One region of the Gordonia sp. w5E2 genome, then DNA from elsewhere that is predicted to be linked to it. Evidence: riboswitches for the same ligand, from Rfam matches in the RefSeq annotation. Region 1 holds a riboswitch; the other holds the start of a gene.
What was found. Region 1 has a riboswitch for thiamine pyrophosphate ahead of RND64_RS10125 (3-oxoacyl-ACP reductase). Riboswitches for the same ligand answer to the same signal wherever they lie in the genome.
Positions count from the first base shown of each region.

Region 2: another riboswitch for thiamine pyrophosphate. It lies ahead of thiC (phosphomethylpyrimidine synthase ThiC); the one in region 1 lies ahead of RND64_RS10125 (3-oxoacyl-ACP reductase).

Region 1 is NZ_CP144213.1:2,216,720-2,220,264, forward strand. It holds gene RND64_RS10110 (alpha/beta hydrolase) at 1-864, shown strand, start outside; gene RND64_RS10115 (GNAT family N-acetyltransferase) at 904-1,488, opposite strand; gene RND64_RS10120 (hypothetical protein) at 1,692-1,901, opposite strand; gene RND64_RS10125 (3-oxoacyl-ACP reductase) at 1,925-2,698, opposite strand; TPP riboswitch at 2,692-2,788, opposite strand; tRNA gene RND64_RS10130 (tRNA-Val) at 2,936-3,010, opposite strand; tRNA gene RND64_RS10135 (tRNA-Cys) at 3,030-3,103, opposite strand; tRNA gene RND64_RS10140 (tRNA-Gly) at 3,126-3,198, opposite strand; tRNA gene RND64_RS10145 (tRNA-Val) at 3,433-3,504, shown strand.
Region 2 is NZ_CP144213.1:626,029-629,573, reverse strand. It holds gene RND64_RS02745 (daunorubicin/doxorubicin resistance ABC transporter ATP-binding protein DrrA) at 1-946, opposite strand, end outside; TPP riboswitch at 1,091-1,201, shown strand; gene thiC (phosphomethylpyrimidine synthase ThiC) at 1,195-2,910, shown strand; gene thiD (bifunctional hydroxymethylpyrimidine kinase/phosphomethylpyrimidine kinase) at 2,907-3,545, shown strand, end outside.

The DNA.
Region 1 (3,545 bases):
ATGGCGAGCGCCACGCGCGCTCAGGTGACGACGTACTCCGCAGCGATGAAGAGGCGGATCACTGTCAGCGTGCTGTTGCCTCGGGATCGCTCGACGCCACGTCCGACTCTGTATCTTCTCGACGGGATCGACGGCGGTGTCTACACCAACTACACCGAGAGTGGCTGGACCTATCAGACAGACATCGAGAAGTTCATGGCCGACAAGCAGGTCAATGTGGTGCTCCCGATCGGAGGCACGGGCTCGTACTACACCGATTGGCGGTCGAACGACCCCATCCTCAAGAACAACCGGTGGGAGACATTCCTGACCAAGGAACTCCCGCCGCTGATCGCGAAGCGCTTCGACACCAACGGTGTGAACGCGATCGGTGGGCTGTCGATGGGCGCACTCGGCGCGATGTCGATCGCGGTTCGCAACCCCGAGATGTATTCGGGCGTCGCGGCATTCAGCGGATGCCTCGATCAGGGGACGCCGGATTTCCGTCGCGCGACAGCGGCGACCGTACAGACGCGCGGCGGCAACCCGGACAACATGTGGGGACCGATCACCGACCCGCTGTGGACCGAACACGACCCCGCAGAACACATCGCAGCACTGCGCGGAAAGCCGATCTATGTCGCTGTGGGCGACGGACTTCCTGACCTCTCGCTGGGCCTCGCTGGGATCGCCTCGCCGGTCGGTGGCGCACTCGAGCGTGCCGCGCTCGAGTGCACGACGGCATTCAAGCAGAAGGCCGATCAGGCGGGCGTGAAGATCACCTACAACTTCCGGCAGGGTCTGCACTCCTGGGGCTACTGGAACCAGGATCTGCACCGCGCATGGCCGACCATCGCGAAGGCGCTCGACGTTCCCGTGCGCTGAATCGATCCGGCGCGCTGACTCGGTTCCGGAGCGCTCAGTCTAAAGGCGTCGGGTCAGGATGAAGTCGTGCTCGATGCTGCCGTTGAGGTCGAACGTCTTGACCCCGGCACGCTCGAATCCCATCTTCGTGTAAAAGCGTTGCGCGCGAACGTTTTCCTGGTTGACGCCGAGCCAGACGAGCACGCTGCCGCGATCACGGGCGGTCTCGATCGCGGCGCGCATCAGCAACTGTGCAGGCGGGTCGGTGCGGCCGCGTGAGTGATGGTCGGGGAGTACGTACATCTTCGACAGCTCGGACGACGGTGTCTCCACGACCACCGCTGCGACGTCGGGGTCGGTCGGTGGCCGGTGGTGCACGAGCGAATAGCCCACCGTCGTGCCGTCGGATGTGCGTGCGATCAACACGTCACTCTCGTGGCTGGCGATGTAGGCAGCAAAGTTCGCTTCGGCCAGGTTGGTCGTGATGAACCCGGCGATGTCGTCGGGCGACGAGTGCGGCGGACAGGCCAGGGGGAAGGTTGCGGCAGCTACCTCGGCGACGACGCCTGCGAGTGAGGGGTCGACCACGACGTCGACGGCCACGGCACCGTGGGAATGCTGTTCGGGTGCGGCATCGCCGGCCATCTGGCTGGTCGGATGTGGTGGCACAGGCTGCGCTACTTCTTTCCGCAGGTGCAGTTGGCGCCGCACGAGCAGTCGGGCCCGCAGGTGCAGTCGGGGTTGTCGCAGCCGGGTGTCATATCAGCAGTCATGCATACGATTCTACGACCGCGCCGAGAGCGTCGGAAGGCGATCGGCGGGCTCAGATGCACGACGAAGCTCCGGATTCACCCCAGTGAGAGTCGCCACGAGCCCGCGTAGATCTCGCGGAGTTCGGTCACTTCGTATGGCATCGCGCCCTGACCCTCGGTGGTGATGGCGTTGACGATGAGCATGCCGTCGGTGATCTCCCACTTGTACTGGTCCCCGTCGAATGCGGCCTCGCGACCTGATGAGTCGACGACGGTGAAGCTGCCCGGGCGGTAGTCGATGTTCATGCTCGCAGTATGCCTGCCGGTGTTCAGTCCTTGACGAGGCCGCCGTCGACGACGAGGTTCTGTCCGGTGACCGCCCGCGACCACGGTGAGAGGAAAAACAGTGTGGCGTCGGCGAATTCCTCTGGTGTGGTGACCGACCGCAGGGGAGTGGACGCGGCGATGGCGTCGAAGATCTCAGGGGGTGTCGCTGCGCTCGCGTCGGTGGTGCGTAGGAGTCCGCCGGAGACCATGTTGACGGTGATGTTGTCTGGGCCGAGGTCGGCGGCCAGCGTGCGAGTCAGCGCCAGGAGTGCGGCCTTGGCGGCTGTGTAGTCGTGGTAAGGGACGACGGGATTCTGCACGAGGTTGGTGCCGATGTTGACGATGCGCCCCGTACCGGCTTCCCGCATACCCGGAAGTGCCGCCTGTACGACTGTCAGTGCGCCGCCGACGATTCCGCGAAACTGCGCGTCGAGTTCTGCGGTGGTGATGGTGTCGGCGGTTGAGCGGGCGTCGCCGTTGAACGAATAGTCGGGAAGGGCGTTGTTCACCACTGCCGTGATAGGCGCGCCGAAATGGGTTGTCGCAGCATCGATCATCGTCTGAACCGCGTCGGGGTCGGTCACGTCGGCTTCGACGGCGAGTGCTCGGTCGCCGAACTCTGCTGCCAGCGCAACTGCCGCGTCGGCGCTGCGTCGATAGTTGACGACCACGCGCGCACCCTCACGCGCCGCGGCGCGTGCGAGGGTTGCGCCCAGTCCGCGGCCCGCGCCGGTGATCAGTACGACGTGCTCGGAAAGAGGCAGCGCTGCAGGCATTTTCGGACCATCCCTTCGCCAGTGCTAACTGGAGCAGGTTCTGCGGGTCTGATCTCAGCCGACCTTGTGTCGGCACCCCGTGTCAGTCTGGCAATCAGACCGCACTCGGGTGGCGAACGCAAGCACCGCTTAAAGTTGCGTGGGATCCTCGGGGGCATTTTTGTACCCGTGGATCCCACACAACTGCGCCGAGGGGCCGGGGAACAAAAAGATCCCGCTGCGAACAGCGGGATCTGATGGTGCGCGATACTGGGATTGAACCAGTGACCTCTTCCGTGTCAGGGAAGCGCTCTCCCGCTGAGCTAATCGCGCGGGTATGAAATTGGTGGTTTGGAGGTGGCGACGGGAATCGAACCCGTGTACACGGCTTTGCAGGCCGTTGCCTCACCACTCGGCCACACCACCAGATGCGAGTCGACTCGCGCCGAGCGGATGACGGGATTCGAACCCGCGACCCTCACCTTGGCAAGGTGATGCGCTACCAGCTGCGCTACATCCGCATGCTTCGCGAGCAGATCTTGTGGACCATTTGTTGCTCGCGATGCGATGCAGAACATTATCCGACCGACACGCTTCTAACAAATCGCCTGGTCAGAGCCTCGGAAAGTGGGAAGTGTGCAGGCGGAGAGTGTCGCGATGGCACCAAGACGCACCCTTGGGCCGCGATTTGGGTTCCCGGCGTCGATCCGTGTAGTCTTTGCCCTCGTGCACCGACGCCTTTGCGCGTCGCGCGCGGTCCCGTGGCTCAGTGGAAGAGCGTCCCGTTCACACCGGGAAGGTCGCTGGTTCGATCCCAGCCGGGACCACAAGAATGTCGCTGCTCGGTGGGTTGTCTCAACGCCGAGCA
Region 2 (3,545 bases), 1.6 Mb from region 1:
CACTGGCAGCGCGATTCTCGTCGGTCAACTGCAGGAACACCTCGTCGAGCGACGGCCGGCGTAGCGCGATGTCGAAGACGCCCACCCCTTCGGCGCGCAGCGTCGACGCGACGGCGACGACAGTGTCGAGTTCTCCCGGCGCCTCGACGACGAGGACCGGACGCGACTGCGCCGACGTCGCGGCGTCGAGGAATTCGTGGTCGGCCAGCGCGGTCCGCACCCGCGTCACATCGGCTGCGTCGAGCAGAGTGATCTCGCAGATCGCCGATCCCGCTTGATGTTTGAGCTGCTCGGGGGTTCCGCGAGCGACCACTGAGCCGTGATCGAGCATGACGATGTTGTCGGCGAGACGATCGGCCTCTTCGAGATACTGCGTCGTGAGCAGCGCGGTGATGCCCTCGGTTCGTAGCGCCGCGATCGTTTCCCACACCGCGGCACGGCTACGCGGGTCGAGTCCGGTTGTCGGTTCGTCGAGGAACAGCACCCGTGGGCGCGTGACGAGTGCGCACGCGATGTCGACCCGGCGGCGCTGGCCACCCGACAGCGCCGACACTCGACGATCGACGAACTCGCTCAGTCCGAACGCCTCGGCCACGTGTGCCACGGAGCCCTTCGCCTCGGCCGACGACAGGCCGGTGAGCCTTCCGAACATGACGAGGTTCTCTCGTGCGGACAGGGTGTTGTCCAGCGATGCGTATTGCCCTGTGAGAGAGATCAATTCGCGCACCCTCGCCGCGTCGTCGACGACGTCGTGTCCGGCGATGAGTGCACGTCCGGCGGTCGGACGCTGCAGCGTCGCGAGGATCGAGACGGTCGTCGTCTTGCCGCTGCCGTTGGGACCCAACAGGCCGAGGACCTCTCCCTCGGCGATCTCGACGTCGATTCCGCGAAGCGCGTGCACCTCCCCGTAATCCTTCTGCAGACCTACGATCTCCACCAACGTCATCGCTGTTGCACCCTTCCGGATCGTCGCGAGCTCGAACAGCACCCTGTCTGTTTGGTAAGGCAATCCTAAGTTAGGAACTCGCGTTGGGCTACCCCCGGTTTCGTGACGCAACAGCAGCAAGCCAGTAGAGTGAACTGCACACAACCGAATCAACGCGGGGGCTCTCACGTAACCGAGGGCTGAGATGGCGGCAGGCGGCCGCTGACCGCATGAACCTGTCCGGGTAATGCCGGCGTAGGGAGAATCTCATGGGCACACGTGTATCCGGCGGCAGCGATTCCGCGTACCAGAATTCCGCGTACAAGGTCGACTCCGACATCCTGACAACCGGTCCGATCGAGGGCAGCACCAAGCATTACGCCGACGTCGATGGGTTACGGGTTCCGCAGCGACGCATCAACCTCACCAACGGCGAGCACCTCGATGTCTACGACACATCGGGCCCCTACACCGACTCGACCGCCGTGATCGACGTCGAGGCAGGCCTTGCCCGCACCCGCGACGAGTGGCACCGTCCCGACCCCGTCGACGGAGCGTCGACCCAACTCGCTTGGGCACGAGCAGGACTCGTCACCGACGAGATGCGCTTCATCGCCGCACGCGAGAACGTCGACGTCGAACTCGTGCGCAGCGAGGTCGCTGCCGGACGTGCAGTGATCCCAGCCAACCACCGTCATCCCGAGTCCGAACCGATGATCATCGGCAAGGCGTTCGCGGTGAAAATCAATGCGAACATCGGCAATTCGGCGGTGACCAGTTCCATCGCGGAAGAGGTCGAGAAGATGGTCTGGGCGACGCGATGGGGCGCCGACACGATCATGGATCTGTCCACCGGCGACGACATCCACCTCACCCGCGAGTGGATCATGCGCAATTCCCCCGTCCCGGTCGGTACTGTGCCGATCTACCAGGCACTGGAGAAGGTCAAGGGCGATCCCACCAAGCTGACGTGGGAGATCTACCGCGACACCGTGATCGAGCAGGCCGAGCAGGGTGTCGACTACATGACGGTGCACGCGGGCGTGCTGTTGCGCTACGTACCGCTGACCGCTCGCCGGGTGACCGGAATCGTCTCGCGCGGCGGGTCGATCATGGCTGCGTGGTGCCTCGCCCACCACGAAGAGTCGTTCCTGTACACGCATTTCGACGAGCTGTGCGAAATCTTCGCGCGCTACGACATCACCTTCTCACTCGGCGACGGACTGCGTCCGGGCTCGATTGCCGACGCCAACGACGAGGCACAGTTCGCCGAACTGCGCACCCTCGGCGAGTTGACCCGCATCGCGAAATCCCATGGCGTGCAGGTGATGATCGAGGGGCCGGGTCATATCCCGATGCACAAGATCGTCGAGAACGTGCGCCTCGAAGAGGAGTTGTGCGAGGAGGCGCCGTTCTACACCCTCGGCCCGCTCGCCACAGATATCGCGCCCGCATACGACCACATCACCTCCGCGATCGGTGCGGCGATGATCGCGCAAGCTGGGACGGCCATGCTCTGCTATGTCACCCCGAAGGAGCACCTCGGGCTACCCGATCGCGACGACGTGAAAGTCGGTGTGATCACCTACAAGATCGCGGCCCACTCAGCCGATCTCGCCAAAGCCCACCCGCGAGCTCAGGAACGCGACGACGCTTTGAGCAAGGCGCGCTTCGAGTTTCGCTGGACAGACCAGTTCAACCTCGCACTCGACCCCGACACGGCACGGGAATACCACGACGAGACCCTCCCCGCGGAACCCGCGAAGACGGCTCACTTCTGCTCGATGTGCGGCCCGAAGTTCTGCTCGATGCGTATCTCCGCCGACGTGCGGGCCTATGCAGAAGAGCACAATCTGGTGACGGCAGAAGACATCGACCGACGAATCGAGCAGGAGATGGCAGCGAAGTCCGCCGAGTTCGCCGACGCGGGCAACCGCGTCTACCTGCCGATCGATGCGACATCGGGAGCCGCAAGCAGATCATGACGACACCACTGTTGCCCACCACCGAACCGGGGGTCACACCTGTCCGGGTGATGACCATCGCGGGTTCGGATTCCGGCGGCGGCGCCGGAATCCAAGCAGATATGCGGACTTTCGCGTTGCTCGGACTACACGGACTCGTCGCGGTCACCGCGGTGACGGTCCAGAATTCGGTGGGCGTCAGCGGCTTTCAAGAGATCGATCCGGAGACGGTCGCGGCGCAGATCCGCAGTGTCGTGACCGACATCGGGACGAGTGCCGTCAAGACCGGCATGCTGGCGTCGGGACCGATCATCCACGCCATCGTCGATACCTGCGTGGAACTCGGCATCGGGCGCGGTGGCGACACCCCGCTCGTCGTCGACCCGGTCTGCGCGTCGATGCACGGCGATCAGTTACTCGCCGACGAAGCACTGGATGTGTTGCGGCGCAGACTATTTCCTCTCGCCACGGTCGTCACACCGAATCTCGACGAAGTGCGACTGCTGACGGGCATCGAGGTCATCGACGCGGCGTCGCAGCGCAAGGCCGCCGTCGAATTGCACGGTTTGGGTCCGCAGTGGGCACTGGTCAAAGGTGGCCACCTGCGCTCCAGTGCGCTCAGTCCCGACCTGCTGTACGACGGCACCGACTTTCTC